One region of the Alkalihalobacterium sp. APHAB7 genome, then DNA from elsewhere that is predicted to be linked to it. Evidence: predicted binding sites of a transcription regulator. Region 1 holds the regulator's gene; the other holds the start of a gene.
What was found. Region 1 encodes Rex, which represses fermentation and respiration genes when NADH is low (regulators of the CRP and FNR family bind a similar motif). Its sites were predicted from a motif close to TTGTGAAATATTTCACAA; they were not measured.
Positions count from the first base shown of each region.

Region 2: the regulator Rex is predicted to act here: its motif matches at 6,040-6,057, upstream of ACNSTQ_RS02430 (L-lactate dehydrogenase).

Region 1 covers NZ_JBLWFS010000034.1:7,590-16,674, reverse strand. The annotation lists gene tatC (twin-arginine translocase subunit TatC) at 1-730, opposite strand, end outside; gene ACNSTQ_RS20890 (twin-arginine translocase TatA/TatE family subunit) at 748-930, opposite strand; gene ACNSTQ_RS20885 (redox-sensing transcriptional repressor Rex) at 1,006-1,641, opposite strand; gene ACNSTQ_RS20880 (ABC-F family ATP-binding cassette domain-containing protein) at 1,834-3,741, shown strand; gene ACNSTQ_RS20875 (hypothetical protein) at 3,860-6,013, opposite strand; gene tsaD (tRNA (adenosine(37)-N6)-threonylcarbamoyltransferase complex transferase subunit TsaD) at 6,366-7,382, opposite strand; gene rimI (ribosomal protein S18-alanine N-acetyltransferase) at 7,372-7,830, opposite strand; gene tsaB (tRNA (adenosine(37)-N6)-threonylcarbamoyltransferase complex dimerization subunit type 1 TsaB) at 7,827-8,537, opposite strand; gene tsaE (tRNA (adenosine(37)-N6)-threonylcarbamoyltransferase complex ATPase subunit type 1 TsaE) at 8,538-8,990, opposite strand; gene thiL (thiamine-phosphate kinase) at 9,003-9,085, opposite strand, start outside.
Region 2 covers NZ_JBLWFS010000002.1:18,414-27,498, reverse strand. The annotation lists gene ACNSTQ_RS02465 (peptidoglycan D,D-transpeptidase FtsI family protein) at 1-721, shown strand, start outside; gene ACNSTQ_RS02460 (hypothetical protein) at 774-1,262, opposite strand; gene ACNSTQ_RS02455 (hypothetical protein) at 1,283-1,639, opposite strand; gene ACNSTQ_RS02450 (glycoside hydrolase family 15 protein) at 1,977-3,953, shown strand; gene rpmG (50S ribosomal protein L33) at 4,037-4,186, shown strand; gene ACNSTQ_RS02440 (5-formyltetrahydrofolate cyclo-ligase) at 4,196-4,912, shown strand; gene ACNSTQ_RS02435 (ThiF family adenylyltransferase) at 4,976-5,986, shown strand; gene ACNSTQ_RS02430 (L-lactate dehydrogenase) at 6,098-7,057, shown strand; gene ACNSTQ_RS02425 (sodium:proton antiporter) at 7,114-7,311, shown strand; gene ACNSTQ_RS02420 (HAD family hydrolase) at 7,425-8,174, shown strand; gene ACNSTQ_RS02415 (rhomboid family intramembrane serine protease) at 8,179-9,085, shown strand, end outside.

The sequences.
Region 1 (9,085 bases):
GTTCTGCTTCAAGGCGTTGTGCTTTTCGATACGCAACTCTCGATATGACAATACTAATTTCGTAAAGCATGAGTAACGGAACAGTTACCATTAAATGTGAAATTAATTCAGGTGGTGTAATTAAACCTGCAATTACGAGAAGGCCAAAGTACGCGAACTTTCTAACCTTTCCTAGAAAAGCGGGTGTTACAATCCCTAATCGTGTTAAGAACATAATAACGACTGGCATTTGGAACAGTAGACCAAACGGTATTGTTAACTGAAAGAGAAATGTAAAATATTCATTAATTCCATACATCTCGTTAATCCCTAATTGCCCTGCTAACGTACCGACAAATTGAATAATAAACGGAAACAAGATGAAATAGGAAAATGAAATTCCTGTAAGAAATAATAAAAATGCTATAGGAATATAGGCTAAAGTTACTTTCCTTTCCGTTTCATGCAATCCAGGACTAATAAACGCCCATAGCTGATATAAAATGACTGGAAAAATAATTAAAAATGCACTAAAAAATGCAAACGTCATATATATTCGAAGCGGATCAGTCGGCTTAAAGGCATTCATTGGAATGTCTTGAGCAGTCGGTGCAGTCTGAAGAAAGGTAATAATCGGTTTCGCAATAAATAAACCACCAATTAAAGCGATAGCAAAAAAGACGAAGACGATGATTAATCGTCTACGTAATTCACCTATATGGTCATACACAGACATGTCTTTCTGTTCCATTTAAATACCCATCCTAACTAGTTTTGTTTCTCATTTTTCTTGTTGTTATCATCGTCGTCATCAGCCAAACCTTTTGTTGCATTTTTGAACTCACGAAGAGTATTACCAGCGGCTTTCCCTAATGCAGGCAACTTTTTAGGTCCAAAGATTAATAACGCGACTAATCCAATAATAATTAAACTTCCCGGTCCTAATGGCATAACTTACACCTCCTAAGTTAAGTGGTTACTTTCTATATAGTCATACTAAAAATTACTTTCTAGGCTTATCCTCTATTATAACGGATAATGCTTTAAAAAATAAATAAGCGCTTGTAATTCAACGGATAAATCGATATGGTGAACCCTAACATTATCTGGTACTGTTAATCGTGCTGGCGTAAAGTTCAAAATACCATTAATTCCTACTGAAACGAGTCGGTCCGCAATTTTTTGAGCAGATTGAGAAGGCACTGTTAAAATGGCTACTGTAACTTCTGGGTCTAAATGTTTTTCTAGTTCAGCCAGGTTATAAATTTTAACCCCACCCATTTCTTGTCCAACCTTATCTTCATCCACATCAAATGCCATAACAATCTTTGTATTATTATTTTTTGCAAAATTATAATTTAAGAACGCTGTACCAAGATTTCCGACTCCAATTAGAATTACTTTTGTCAACTCATCCTGATCTAATGTTTTTCGAAAAAAAGAAAGTAAATAATTTACATTATATCCGTACCCTTTTTTCCCTAATGCACCAAAATAAGAAAAATCACGGCGAATCGTCGCGGAGTCAACCTTGACGGCTTCACTCAACTCTGAGGAAGAAACACGCTGTTTTCCCGATGCATTCAGATTTTCTAAGTAACGATAATACAAGGGCAATCGTTTCGCTGTAGCTTGCGGAATTTTAGGTTGTTCAAATTTCATAGATCGCCTCCAAGGTTTCCACCAATCAGGATGTACATGTCATATTGTACACTATTTTTATCTTTCGTGTAATCGTTTTAGACGACTGTTCATGAAGTTGTTGAATAACTTCCGATAAGGTACACTTAATATATCATACTTGTTTCATAGCTTTATCTCTTTGTTACCCTATAAGTAGGAAGGATTATTTTTATGATTTTATTACAATGTGTAAATTTAACCAAATCATTCGGTATAGAGCCAATCTTAACCAATATAAAATTTGAAATACAGTCTAAACAACGTATTGCCCTTGTTGGACGAAATGGCGCTGGAAAATCGACGCTATTGAGAATTATCGCTGGACAAATGTCTTTTGATTCAGGCGAAATCATGATACCAAAAGATGTAAAGCTCGGGTACCTCGCTCAGGACACAGGTCTCGAGTCTAGCCTTTCCATTTGGGATGAAATGTTATCGGTATTTGCTGAGCTTCAAAGAAAAGAACGCACGTTAAGAAAACTCGAAGAACAAATGGCTGACCCTGATCACGAGAATTACGAGAAAATCCTGAAAGAATACGACCTACTCCAAGTTAACTTTAAAGACGAAGGCGGCTACCAATATGAAGCCGATATTCGCTCCGTGCTCGCTGGATTAAATTTTGCCAACTTCGATTACAATACGAAGATCTCTACTCTAAGCGGCGGGCAAAAGACACGCCTAGCACTTGGAAAGTTGTTATTAACGAAACCAGACCTACTCATACTCGATGAGCCGACGAACCACCTTGACATTGCAACACTGGCTTGGCTGGAGCAGTATTTATCTAATTACCCAGGCGCTGTACTCATTGTCTCACATGACCGATACTTTCTAGATAAAGTCGTTGATCACGTGTATGAGCTCTCGAGAACAAAGGCCACTAAATTTAAAGGGAATTATTCAGACTACCTGGAAGAAAGCGCCCTGCGTTACGAGCAGGAATTAAAACAATTTGAAAAACAACAAGAAGAAATTGCAAAATTGGAAGACTTTGTACGCCGGAATATCGCTAGAGCTTCTACGACAAAAAGAGCCCAAAGTCGCAGGAAATCACTTGAAAGAATGGAACGGTTAGACCGACCACAAGGTAATGAAAAATCCGCTAACTTTTCTTTTGGTATTGAAAAACAAACAGGAAACGAAGTATTAAAAGTACAAGCTCTTTCTGGCGGATATGATAACGTTGTATTATTTAATGATATTTCGTTCCAGCTGAATCGCGGTGAGAGTGTAGCTTTAATTGGCCCGAACGGAATTGGAAAATCTACCTTGCTCAAAATGATTACAAAAGAATTGCAACCTCTTTCTGGAACGATTACCTATGGGAGCAACGTTGCTATTGGTTATTATGATCAAGAACAAGCGAAATTAACATCAAACAAGCAAGTCATTCATGAACTGTGGGATGAATATCCACTGATGCAAGAAAAAGAGATACGCACGGTTCTAGGAAACTTCCTCTTTAGTGGTGATGATGTATTAAAAATCGTCTCTGATTTAAGCGGTGGTGAAAAAGCACGACTCGCCTTAGCAAAGTTAATGTTAAAAAAAGCAAATTTCTTAATTCTTGATGAGCCAACCAATCACCTTGATTTAGACAGCAAAGAAGTTTTAGAATCTGCTTTAATTGATTATCCAGGAACAATCCTGTTTGTTTCTCATGACAGGTACTTCTTAAACCGTATGGCGACACGAATTATTGAACTCTCCCAACAAAATATTACGAATTACCTTGGTGATTATGACTATTATTTGCATAAAAAAGATGAAGCCCGTCAGTTACATGAACTAGCTAATGAGGAAAAAAATCAACTGGATGAACCCAAAAAAGATAAACAAAACTTTCATATAGATAAAGAAGCTAAACGAAAAGAACGTCAAAGACAACGTCGAATAGAAGAAATTGAAGAAACGGTTGAACAGATGGAAACAGAAGTAGCCGAATGGGAACAAACCTTATGCGAGCCATCTGTATATGAAGACCACGAAAAATCTGCACAGCTTCAGCAACAAATTGACTCTCATAACGCAACCATCGAACAATTACTAACCGAATGGGAAGAACTGCAAGAATAGATAGGCACCAGTTAAGTCTTCTTGCCTGATAACAAGCACTATAAGGTCCATCAAACTAGTTCATTTAGACACGTTTGGATGGACCCTTTTTAGTAGATATGCAACACCATCGAGTACTTTAAACACTAGTTGCTTTCTCTTCCAACAACCAATAATAACTAGTAGCTACAATTAGAAACATCGAAGTAGCGGCTGCAACGACTCCCGAGTCATTTAATAAAAGTAAGGCTACAGATGTGACGAGCATCGCTTGCAAAATATCTTTTTCCCGCTCATTCTTAATCCAATTTTTTTGTCGCCATAGTATAATCCCCATTAAAATATAGGAAGTAACAAACAATTGGGTCCAGTTCGAGAACTTAAAGATCTTCCAATTCATTTGCAGCTTTCTTTTAATAACATCAAGCATATACGAAAAATCACCGCTCAAAATTCGCTCAAAAGCATATCCAATATGAGTCGGTTTACCATTTATCTGTAATAAAAACAAAAGAATGAGTGAAAAAACTGGTATTGCAACTAATAAAATAGGTAGCCATATCTTCCATTTTTTCATTAAAGAACTATGCTTAACCGCAATAAATCCCCAAGCGATCGCAGCTGATAATGTAGCCCCAGCATTGGTTCCGAGATGACTCGAACCTAACATGTAAATCAGGAACCCGAACAGGATAGTCGTTACGATTAAAAATGTTCGTTTAGATGCCTTCCAAAAAGGGATTAGCATCAGTAATCCAGAAATCATATATACGCCGGCATATTCATTTCCTATTCCGTAATACCTCGCTCCTATAATGGGATCATAGCCCAAATAGGATCTTTGCATTAAAGGTGAACCCATCCACAAATCAATTGTAATAACCGTAAATTGAATAGCCCCTAGTACAACAAGAGGGCATTTAGTGAACTTTAAAAGAATCCAAGCTACTAGGATGGATAGTAAAGTTAATAACCAAAAGTAGTAACCGCTATGAACGTACAAGAGAACCTTCGATAAAAATAAATACCAAATTGGTGAACTGACCGCAGCTAATAAAATGATCTTCCCTGCATTTAACCATCGAGGGTTCGTTTTCTTTCTCCATATTAAAATTCCTACACTTATTAACATTAAAACTAACAGAGTGATATAGCTAGAAAGGATAACACTTCTAGTACTATATATTTTAAACACCCAATTTACGTTTTCCACAACCTCATCGTGATTGTAATATCCGACTGTAATCTCGGACTGATGTAAAGGTGTCCCTGGTAAGCTAGGTGGGACTTTTATGGAAAATGTGGATAAAATGGTCGGAACAATATCAGCATTACTAATTATGTATCTTTGCTTTGTCGTTTGTGAGTAAAGCTCAAATGGATGTTGAAGTGCTGTATCCCAATAATAAAAAGGGCTCAGTTGCTTTTTCTCCTTGTATGCCCCTGAATGCATCATCGGCGCGACTACCATAACATGACGACTACCGTTATCCACAAGACTTTGAATAAACTGTTCAAATGAAAACAAAGAATTTTCGTAACGCTTCCCAAAGTGATTAGACGTCATCATGTCTTTATTTGAAAATAGGCGATGAAAATCTCCCCACTCTACTACAATAAACGATCGGTCACTTTCACCCTCAACTACGCGAATTTCCTCTAATAAGAGCTCTGAATTCATGCTTAAGCCCGCTGGAGCCGCTGCATCCACCTCAACTACTTTCGTTAACTCACCTTCAACTTCACCTTTTTTATCCATAGCAAATAATGATGCATAGCGGACTCTTTCTTCTTCTGATAAATCACTGTTACCGAGTACATATCGTGTAATACCTTCTTGCTTTAAGGTTTCTCCCAAAAACCCTATCGGTGCACGGAATGTTGTCGAATTATTTTTTTCAATTAATTTGTGGAGGTACGGGTGAAGTAAACTATCCTGTGGATAAGCCCCAGTCCATTGTAAGAGAAGTTCCTCGACTGCTCTACCATCAATGTATTCTCCTTTTTCAAACGCATTCCACTGATCGACACCGACTCCCCGAATCCCTGAACTTAATGATACTGTATTGCTTAAGTACGAATAACTCCCTTCAGGCCTCACATTTAAAGCAGAAAAACCTGCTTTTCTCCAGACGTTAGGGTCACCATTTTCAAGTAACCATTCCGCTTCTTCAAAAGAAAAATCAGGAGCAACGATAATTATAAGTGATTTTTGTTGTTCATCTCCTTTCACGTTTGTTGTTAATAACATCATAAAAAACAAACTAATGATGATGATGCAACTCTTTTTCACATATGCTCCCCTCAACTTATGAACAAATTTTCTGACATATCCACACTATTCACAACGTTATGCACAGGGAAATCATTGATTTGTTCGTTTTTTTAAAAGTTATCCCCACTACCCACATGTTTATCCACATTTTTTTATAAACAAATTATATTGCAGTAGAATAAGTTATTCACGTACTTATCCACTTCATACACAATGTTGTGGATAAGTTTTTTCCACATAAAAAAACACGTTTCTTCGTTAGGAATGACGAATTTTGATGTTTCCTATCCTCAAATTCCTTTTAAAAAAAGAATTTCAAACAAAAAATCCCTTCTTTCAGCATAGACTGATAAGAAAGGATTTAAACTTTTTATTCACAGGTATCTAGTTCAAGGCCTGGATTTGCATTGAGTGCCCAATCGGAAAACTTACCTTGCTGTAACAAAATACTAGCAGCTGCCCCTATCATCGCAGCGTTATCTGTACATAGCGACAGTGGCGGAATAATTAATTCCACTTCTGAATTCTCAAACTCCTGCTCTAACCTTGCACGAAGTCCGCGATTGGCTGCAACTCCGCCTGCTAATAGTAGCTGCTTTACTTCATATTCTTCGGTTGCTCTTTTTGTCTTTGTCACTAACACATCAATGACACTTTCTTGAAAACTGGCAGCTAAGTCTGCGGGTTCAATTGTTTCTTCTCGCTGTTTCGCATTATGAAGGGTATTAATGACCGCTGATTTCAATCCACTAAAACTAAATTCATACGAATCTGGATCGAGCCATGCTCTCGGTAAATCAATCGTTACTTCCCCCTCATGTGCAAGTCTATCAATATGAGGGCCTCCTGGATATGGTAAATTCAAAGTTCTTGCCACCTTATCATAGGCTTCTCCCACTGCATCATCTCTTGTTTCACCAATCACTTTGAAGGATCCATGTTCCTTCATATAAACAAGTTCTGTATGACCACCAGACACGACTAACGCCAATAATGGGAACTCCATTTCTTTGACCAAACGATTCGCATAAATGTGCCCAGCGATATGATGAACACCGATTAAAGGAAGATTATGCGCAAATGCCAGCGCTTTCGCAGCATTTACTCCCATTAATAGAGCCCCAACTAACCCTGGACCTTCTGTTACTGCAATCGCATCTAACTGTGCAAACGTCAAGTCTCCTTCTTCCATGGCAGCTTCTACTATGTACGTCATTTTTTCAACATGATGACGAGAGGCAATTTCCGGGACAACCCCTCCAAACCGCTTGTGGCTCTCAATTTGGGAAGAAACGACGTTTGAGAGTATTTCTGTACCATTTTTTATAACCGCTGCTGACGTCTCATCACAGCTCGTCTCTATTGCTAATATCAATTCATCCTTCATCTTTTAACACCGCCCACATGACTAATGCATCCTCTAAATTGTCTGTATAATAATTTTTCCTAATCCCACCAGGCATAAAGCCTAGTTTCTCATATAATCCTTTTGCCGCTTCATTAGAAACTCGAACTTCTAGCGTCATTTTTAATGCCCCATACATTTTTGCAAGTTCCATTACATATAAAAGCAACGTTTCCCCATAGTTGTTTCCTCTATATTGTGAGAGAATTGCAATATTTGTGATATGTGCTTCATCCATGACGAGCCATACACCACAATAGCCGATGATAACTCCTTCTAGCTCCATAATGACATAATGAGCAAACTGATTGCTCGTTAACTCATTATAAAATGCCGTCCGGCTCCACGGAACAGTAAACGCATCTTTCTCGACAATAAGGACCTGTTCTAGGTCATCTACTGTCATGAAGCGAATGCTCGGCTCCGTCATTTCATTTCTCCTTTAATTTTTTGCGCTTCTAACCATTTCACTTCAGCTTCTGCAAGCTGCAAGTATTGGGGAACAAACTCATGGGTATTGCTTTGAGGTTCTTTTTTCACTCCAAGTTGCGCTAATTCAGATGGTCTAGGATTTTGCATGGACAGATAAGGTAATATCGCACGATTTCCGAGTGCAGCTTCAATCTTCTCTTGATGTAATGTTAAATCATTACTTAGAAATAAAACATCTTCTTTCATTTCTTTGAATTGTTCAAGCCAGTCATCAAGCTGTACGAGTTGATCTTTTTCTTGAATAACAACATCTTGCCCGTTACTTTTATAAAGACCGGTATACACTTGTCCTCGTCTAGCGTCAAAAAAAGGACAGATATATCCTTTAAAAAAGCGACCGTTTTGAGCAACTACTTCAAGGCTCGAAACACCAACAATCGGAATTTTTAAAGTCCAAGCCATTGTTTTAGCCGTTGTAACACCTATTCTGACACCTGTATAAGATCCAGGCCCATGAGCAACAATCACTCTTTCTAAATCCCCAGGCTCCATATCGACTTCTTTCATTAATTGTGAGATGGCAGGCATTAAGCGGACCGAATGATTTTTCTTCAAATTGGTAATCATTTCGCCTACTACTTTATCACCATCCGTTATGGCTATGCCCATTACTAAATTGGTTGTATCAATTGCAATTGCTTTCATTTAGAATAACTCCTTACACAGCGAAATGAATCGGTCACCTTTTGGGCATAATTCAAATGTTCGTTCTTCATTTCCAGTATGATAAATGTAAATATCGAGACGTTCTTCTGGTAACATTTCCTTGATCATGCTCGCCCATTCAACGACTGTTACCCCTTCACCTTCAAAATATTCATCGAAACCTAAATCTTCTTCACTATGCTCCAGTCGATAAACATCCATATGATACAAAGGTAAATCACCTTTATATTCTTTGATAATCGTAAATGTAGGACTGTTAATCACACGTTGGACGCCTAATCCTTTGCCAACTCCTTTAGTAAAACTTGTTTTGCCAGCCCCTAAGTCTCCCTCTAACGTAAGTAAGTCTCCAGCCGTCAAATGCTTAGCTAATCGTTCTCCAAACTCAAACGTTTCTTCTGGAGAATGACTGTTCCATGTGTATTTCTCCATAATTTCACCTGTCTACTTAAAATGATTGTAGCCTTCCTTTTTTAATTCAATCAAATTTTCTTCGGTTTGTAAAAAGACTTCTGCTTCACCTTCCA
Region 2 (9,085 bases), on a different contig from region 1:
TAATTATAGCTCAAATTGTTGCTGGAATGATGTAGCTGGAGCATATGGAGACTTTCGAAATTACCTTCACCAATTTGGACTAGGTGTTGAAACAGGTATCGATTTGCCTTCTGAAGGAATAGGGGTAAATGGTGGTGTGCAACGGGTAGGTAACTTACTTGACTTTGCCATTGGACAGTTTGATACGTATACGCCGCTTCAACTGGCGCAATACGTTTCAACCATTGCAAATGATGGGTACCGTATGAAGCCGCAACTTGTTAAAGAAATTAGACAACCTAGTTCTTCAAAACAAGAGTTAGGCCAAGTGATAAATCAATTTCCCCCGACTGTAATGAATCGTGTGGAAATGCATGATGATCACATTAAGCATGTGCAAAGAGGCTTCAGACAAGTAATTGCAGGGTCTAGAGGTACAGGTAGGGCTCTTGCAAATAAACCATATCAACTTGCAGGTAAAACGGGTACTGCTCAGGTGTTAAATAAAGAAGGGAATAACCAAACATTTGTTGCTTATGCACCGTTTGATGATCCAAGAGTAGCGGTTGCAGTAGTTGTTCCGAATGTTAATAGAAGAACAAATGCTACCATCTCAAGAGATATATTAGAGGGTGTTACGGACGCATTTTTTGAATTAGAAGAAAATCGACAAAATCCTTCATTCAATCTTCCAACTGAGGGCGATGGTGAAGACGAGGATAACGAAGAAGAATCGAACTAAAAAAGAGGCTGACGGAATAATATGTCAGCCTCTTTCTATGCGTTTTTTTCCATCATTGTGTAATCGTCAAAGCAATCTCTTCAACGGTCATTGTACTATTTAATTCAAATTCACCTGCTTTAATTTGTTGTGTCAGTTCATTGTCACGTAGAAATTGTAAGAATTCTTCTGTGTCTTCTAATACATTTACTTTTTCCAAATAATTTGCCACGTTCATACTACTCATCCCGCTTTGAATTTCGATAATGGTATAATGGATCGTTTGAGGTTGAGGATCGACTTCCTCCTCTAGTGCTATGTCTTCTCGTTCAGCTTCTTCTTTTCCTTTTAACAGGAGGTCGTATTCCTCCTCATCTAGAACGATGAAGCCTTGATCTTTCAGGATATCCATCATTTCTTCACTACTTAATTCGATTTCAGGTATTTCAATATCATCTTGTTCGATTTCGATGTGCGTGGTTTGAAAAAAGTACATATATGCAAATACACTAGTAGCAAGTAAAATTCCTGCTGCAACTCCCTGTACCGTTTTTTTCGCCATTATATCCCTCGTTTCTATCTTCATTCCTTCTGTTGATATGTAGCAATCAATCCAAGGACTTCACTCTCTGATAGGGTTGTTAGTTCCGCAATTTTTTCTATAGCATACCCAGCTTCGTAATAGGCTGCAACTTCATTTAAAAGATCATTGGTTGTGTTTTTTTTCAGCGTCTGAGTAAAGTACGCCTCATCACTTCCTGATAAGATTTCTTCTTCTAAAATTGTAACCTTTTTCTTTAGTTGATATATTTCTTGCATGAAAGTCATCGAAAAACTTTCTAATTGATTTTCGAGGTCTTTTGTACGGTCTTTTATGAAAAAAGAAGCTATTAGTAAGAAAATTGCTAAGACGAAAAGTACTATGATGACGACTTCCATAAAAATCCCCTCTCTCGTCTTTCTTTGCTCAAATTTTTTGTGCCTCTTTTTATTATACATGCCAAGTCAATACTTCATTTCAAGGTTTCCCATAATAACCCAAAATTCTTCATAAAAACAGAGGATTTTCGCGAAAATAGCCGAAAAACTTTTTTGTCATGTGCATCCCTTATGCCTAGTACATGTGACAAGAAAAGACAAAATAGACTGCTTGTCTCAAAAAAAGATGCTCAGTAAGATTAAGGAGGAATAAATTATACCTTTCAATCACTATTAGTTGATTTCTATATAAGAGAGGTCGTTAAGTACTAAAAAAGTTAAGCAGGAGGTTTTTATTGTGCCTAGAGAGCTCGTAGTTGGGAACGGTAAACTACTCGTTAATATTGATAAAGACTTGCAGGTTAGGGATATTTATTTCCCTTTTGTCGGACACCAAAATCATGTTCAAGGTCATCCCAATCGAATTGGAGTATGTGTTGATGATACGTTTTATTGGTTAAATTCTGAAAACTGGACGATTCAAACGAACTATCATGAGGACTCTCTTGTTACTAATAGTCTAGCGGTGTTGCCAGAGCAACAAATCGCTATACGTGTTGAAGAAGGGGTTCATCAACGTGAGATGGTGTTCATGCGGAAGTTTTCTGTAGAAAATCTATCTAAACATCATCGTCATATTAAATTGTTCTTTCATCAAGACCTTGCAATATACGAAAATGAAGTGGGGGATACTGCCTTCTTTTCACCTAAAGATCGTACAATGATTCATTATAAAAGAAATCGCTATTTCTTATTTAACGGATCTCTTGGTGATAGTGGAATTAAGCAATATACAACAGGTGTCAAGCGTTTCCATGAGCAAGAAGGCACCTTTCGTGATGCTGAAGATGGACAACTTCATTTTAATCCAATTGCTCAAGGGTCTGTCGATAGTACATTCTCGCTAGAGGGAGAGCTTGAACCTAACGCCACACAAGAAGCTTACTACTGGATGACTGTTGGTAAGTCGTTAAAAGAGGTACAAGCTCTAAATGATTATGTCATGGAGACAGGACGTCAACAAACTTTAGATAAAATACATACTTACTGGAAAAGTTGGGTTAATAAAGGACAAGTATTGACGGCTAATTTTTCACCAGAAATGATTAATTTATATAAACGCAGCTTACTAGTTGTCAGAACTCAAACGAATGAAAACGGGTATATTATTGCTGCTAATGATTCTGATATCCTTCAATACAACCAAGACCACTATAGCTATATGTGGCCAAGAGATGGCGCCCTTATTGCACAGGCAATGGTTAAAGCTGGTTATCACGGGATGGTTCGTAACTTCTTTAGAAGATGTAGTGAAGTGTTATCAGATGAGGGTTACTTATTTCATAAATATAATCCGGACGGTTCTATTGGCTCGAGTTGGCATCCGCTAGTTGGAGAAAGTGGTGAAGAACAGTTACCCATACAAGAAGATGAAACAGCTCTTGTTTTATGGGCGTTCTGGGAAGACTATGCAGCAACTGGTGATATCGAGTTTGCTCAATCTCTATACCGTCCTCTTGTTCGTCCAAGTGCAGAATTTATATTAAACTTTATTGATGAACAATTAAATCTTCCCTCTCCTTCCTATGATCTATGGGAAGAGAGACGGGGAATTTTTACGTTTACAGCTAGTACTGTCTATGGTGGTTTAGTGGCAGCTTCTCGATTTGCAAATCTATTAGGTGAAAAAGAGAGCGCAGAGCGATATGAACAAGGTGCTAAACGAATAAAAGAAGCTGTAGAGAAGTATCTTTTTGATGAGAATACAGGTACATTTTTTCGAGGTTTATATAAGGATGGAACAACAGGTGAAATTATTGTTGATCAAACCCCTGAAAGCAGTCTTTACGGGCTGTTTGCTTTTGGCATGTATGATGCCAAGGAAGAAAAGGTTAATCAAACAATGAGTGTAATTAGCGAACAACTTAGAGTGAAAACAAATGTAGGGGGTTATGCACGATATAAGAATGATACTTATTTTAAACAAACAGAAGATATTCATGAAGTACCAGGAAACCCTTGGATTATCTGTACATTATGGGTTGCTAAATGGCATATCTTGAAAGCAGTTAGTATAGAAGAACTTCAACCAGCCTATGAGATTTTTCAATGGGTTTGTGAGCATTCTTTAAGCAGTGGTTTACTTCCTGAACAAATTCATCCAAACACAGGTGAACCTTTGTCGGTAGCCCCGCTTACATGGTCACATGCAACATTTATTGATGTCATAAATGACTATAATCAGGCGTTTAGACGACTTTCTTTTAAAGTGTAAAAAAGATACACTTGCTACCTTGGCATATCTTTGCTATCATTTAAAGGTATGAATGAAAACAAGAGGTTTGGAGGGAGAACATAATGCGCGTACAAGTAACTTTAGCTTGCACTGAAACTGGTGATCGTAACTACATCACTACTAAAAATAAACGCACAAACCCTGAGCGTATTGAGCTAAAAAAATATAGCCCAAGACTTAAGAAACACACTTTACATCGTGAAACGAAGTAAGGTAATCAAATGAGACCGCAAAAAACCTATATACTTAGGATTTGCGGTCTTTTTTGTTTGTCTGTATATTTTATATTTAAGCGCAGTAAAATCAACGGATATCAACAGTATAATCTAACGCAGCTTTTATTTAATAATAACTTCGACTTGGTGGTGGTACTTTTGCAAATAAAGAAAGAATTACGTACTGTCGTAAAAAATAAGTTAAAGGAAATGGGTGCAATAGAACATAAAACCAAGAGTGAAAAAATACAAGAACATCTGAGTTCAACTTCTTTATGGAAAGAAGTGAGTACAATTGCAATCACTATTTCTAGAGGAAATGAAGTAGATACATATCAAATTATTAAAAAAGCTTGGACAGAAGGAAAAAAAGTAGTTGTCCCCAAAACGTATCCGAAAAAAAAAGAAATGGTATTTTTTCAAATTTCCAGCTTTGATGAACTTGAAAATACTTATTTTCAATTAAAAGAACCAAAAGAAACGGTTTGTTTCCCTTATCGTCGCGAAGATATTGAATTAATTATAGTACCAGGCGTAGCTTTTGATAGAAAAGGAAATAGACTTGGTTATGGAGGCGGATATTATGACCGTTACTTAGACCATTATAAAGGTAACACATGTGCACTTGCTTTTGAGGAGCAGTTGGTAAGTGAAATACCATTAGAATCTTTTGATGTTCCCGTTCAAATGATTGTAACAGAAAACCAGGTGTATAAGTGTTGATTATTTATCAATAAGGTGTATTGTTATTAGCAGACAAAGATCAAGTAAAGTTAGGTGAAAAAAATGGATGTAAATGAACGTTATTCTAGACAAATGTTATTTTCTCCAATTGGCGAAGAAGGGCAAAGAAAACTCTCTCAAAGTCATGCGTTGATCGTCGGGATGGGTGCACTTGGTACCGTGTTAGCCAATCATCTCGTTCGTGCGGGTGTGGGATTTGTACGAGTAATTGATAGAGATTATGTAGAAAAAAGTAACTTACAAAGGCAAATGCTTTTCACGGAAAAAGATGTGGAAGAAGCACTTCCAAAAGCAGTTGCAGCTGAACAAAAATTGTCACTTATTAATTCTGATGTAAAAGTAGAAGGAATAGTTAGCGATGTTACATTGCATAATATAGATGAGTTCATACAAGGTATGGACATTGTGCTGGATGGTACCGACAACTTCCAAACCCGCTTTCTTCTAAACGACATTTGTTTCAAGAAAGGAATTCCTTTTGTTTATGGAGGAGCAGTGAGCTCAAGAGGAATGTCCGCCTTATTTGTGCCAGGCGAAACTCCTTGTTTACGTTGTTTTATTAAAGAAGGAGAAACTGGCGGGCAAACGTGTGATATGATTGGTGTTATTTCTCCAGTGGTAGATATAGTTGCATCTTATCAAGTAGTTGAAGCGATGAAATATTTAGTTGGAGCAAAAGAACAGCGCCGCAGTCTAATTACTTTTGATGTTTGGCGACATCATACATATGAACTTAAATTTACTTCCCCGGAAAAAGAATGCCCAACGTGCCAACAAAAAAAGTATCCGGCTTTAGAAATGAATAAAGACGAGGTGACATCACTTTGTGGGCGTGAAACGGTTCAGTTTCATATGAGGAAAACATTTGACTTAAACGATTGGGAAACTCGACTAAGTAAAGTAGCTACTGTCCAAAAAACACCATTCTTACTCAGGGCTCAATTAGGTGAAGGTGAAAAAATCGTCTTATTTACAGATGGACGTGCGCTCATACAAGGAACTGAAGATGTTGTTAAGGCAAAAGCTATATATTCCAAGTATATTGGATTATAGCCATAATGTAACAAAATTGCCACGTTGAGACCGTTTTCATCTGCAAAAAATGTTTGTGAAATAATGTACAATTTAATGGGAAGGTTATACTAAACGAAGGGTGGCATACTAGTGGACAACTTAAAAAGTAGTCGTGTAGTTATCATCGGTACAGGGTTTGTAGGTTCAAGTTACGCCTATGCACTTCTTAATCAAGGTGTTACTGATGAAATGGTCTTAATTGATCTAAATAAAGAAAAGGCTGCAGGAGATGCGATGGATTTAAATCATGGCTTACCTTTTTCATCGCCTATGAAGATATGGGCAGGAACATATGCCGATTGTAAAGATGCCGATATCGTAGTGATCACAGCTGGAGCCAATCAAGCACCTGGTGAAACTCGCCTTGACTTAGTTGAAAAAAATACAGCCATTTTTCATAAAATAGTTTCTGAAGTCATGAATTCTGGGTTCAATGGGATTTTTCTTGTCGCAACCAACCCAGTCGATATCTTAACTTATGCAACGTGGAAATTTTCAGGTTTACCAAAAGAACGGGTCATTGGTTCGGGAACTATACTAGATACAGCTAGATTTCGTTTCTTGTTAGGGGAGTATTTCGATGTAGACTCTAGAAATGTTCATGCGTATATTATGGGCGAGCACGGTGATACAGAACTTCCAATTTGGAGTCATGCCGATATTGGAGGAAGGCCTATTTTACGCTATGTTGAAGATGAGCAATCAAAGATAACTAAAGAAGGACTTGATGAAATTTTTATTAATGTCCGTGATGCTGCATATCATATTATTGAACGCAAAGGAGCTACCTACTATGGAATTGCCATGGGGCTCGTTCGATTAACAAGATCTATTTTACGAAACGAGAATTCAATCCTAACGGTCTCGGCGTTACTTGAAGGACAGTATGATCTAGATGACATTTATATTGGTGTACCTGCGATTGTTAACCGAAATGGTGTTCGAGAAGTAGTGGAATTAGATTTAAATGCAGAAGAAAAAGAAAAGCTTCAACATTCTGCATCCGTATTAAAGAAAGCGATGGAGCCTGTATTAAACTTTAATAAATAGATATCGAATAATTGACACTTAAAATAGGCAAATTATGAGCAAAGGAGGAGATCTAGTTGATATCTCGTTTATTTATGCTTATAATTGTCTATTTTGTTTATCGCTTTCGTTATCGTATTTTAAATGCCCTACTTGGCCAAAGATGGATTAGAAAATCGGCTGTAAAATGGACAATGAAAATTCCTGGCTTACGTCAAAAGTTTATGTCAGAAATGATGTTTGGTTCTAGATCGGGTACCGTAAATAACCAATAATTAATTTAATTGTTTGGAGGCACTGTCAGTTTGACAGTGCCTCCGTGCTATTTTGGCTAAAAGATGAAGGATAATCTAAGAATTGATATAATATGGTAAGGAGGAGGTTGGCTATGCGTTGGAGAACAATTTGTTTTGATTTAGATAATACGTTGTTCAGTCATGAAGATGCCTTTGAAAAGGCAATATGCTTTTGCTTTGAAACACTCCAAGAACAGTGGCTTAACGAAAAAAGAATTGAAAGCCCAATCGATGTTCCAATATGGTTTAAGACCTTTAAGAATAATAGCGATTTATACTGGAAGCAATTTGAAACCAATAAAGTGACTGCAAAAACGTATCGGCGCTTACGGTATCATGATACGATGAAAACATTTGATTTGCCATACTCTGACGAGGAAGCAGACCACTTTCATGCCCATTACTATGATATTGTTGACTTATTTAGTGAACCATTTGAAGGTTTACTGGACTTAATGAATGAACTTAAAGAAAGAAACATTAAAGTCGGAATTATAACGAACGGTACAGCGGATACACAGTATCGGAAAATAAAAAAAATTGGGTTAGCTAGTTTTATCGGCAATGAGCAAGTTTTTGTTTCTGAAGAGCTTGGTATAGCAAAGCCAAGTCGTGACATATTTGATTTAGCAATCACAAAATTAGGTGAAACGAATGGGAAGTTATTTATAGGGGATTCTTGGGAACATGATATATGTGGTGCAATCGATGCGGGTTGGGATGCAATCTATTTAAATACGAGAGGAATACCAGCCAATACGAGCCATGAACCATATGCAACGTGCAGTGAATTAATGGAAGTGTTGGACCTTATAAAAAGTGACCAGTCGATGAAAGGGTGAGAAAATGGATGTTTTGCAGCATGATTTATTTTACTGGCAACTAGTCCACCATCTTGTCACCCAAAAAGGTTATCGAGTGATTGAAGTCAATCCAAATATGAATGAGATATGGTTAGAAGAAGAAGTTCGTCAGTCACCTAAAATACTGCGAGTTGTTCGAAAAGATGTGAATTGGAGTAATCGGTTAAAAGAAGAAATGCACAATACGTTAGTAAAGTTCAATGGTCTGCGCAGACAACTCAGCTTTCGCAAAGTAATAGGAGAAAATATATATGTTTCTACTTATAGCCCGGTGGACTCATGGGAGCATTTAATAAACGAGCCTCTAACGATAGCTCAAGAAAAAACTGTGATGCACACATATTTAATAGAAACAGACGATGAGAATAAAGCTAGGGAACTAGACCGGTTAAAACTCGATTTAAACATCCCTCAATTGAATGGTTTGTCTAACGATTTTTATGCTATTGAAGATATAGAAGATCGTATTAAAACTTTAAGAAATGAAGTTCTACAGAAAGCAGAAGAGCGTTTGCAAGCGGAACAGGCGATTTTTAAATTTGGGAAGCCGTTTTTTACTTATCTCTTACTCCTTTCAGTTGCTGTTATGTTTGTTCTACTTGAGTTAAATGGCGGGAGTATGAGAATTTTGACATTAGTTGAATTTGGGGCAAAGTATAATCCACTCATTGAGGGCGGGGAATATTGGCGCCTTTTTACAGCGATGTTTTTACATATTGGTTTTCTTCATTTTTTTATGAATTCATTGGCTCTATTTTATTTAGGTAGTGCAGTTGAGAGGATCTTTGGGAGTTGGCGTTTTTTATTTATCTATATCATTGCTGGCTTGTTTGGATCCATTGCTAGCTTTGCTTTTAATGATCAAGTGGCAGCTGGGGCATCCGGGGCAA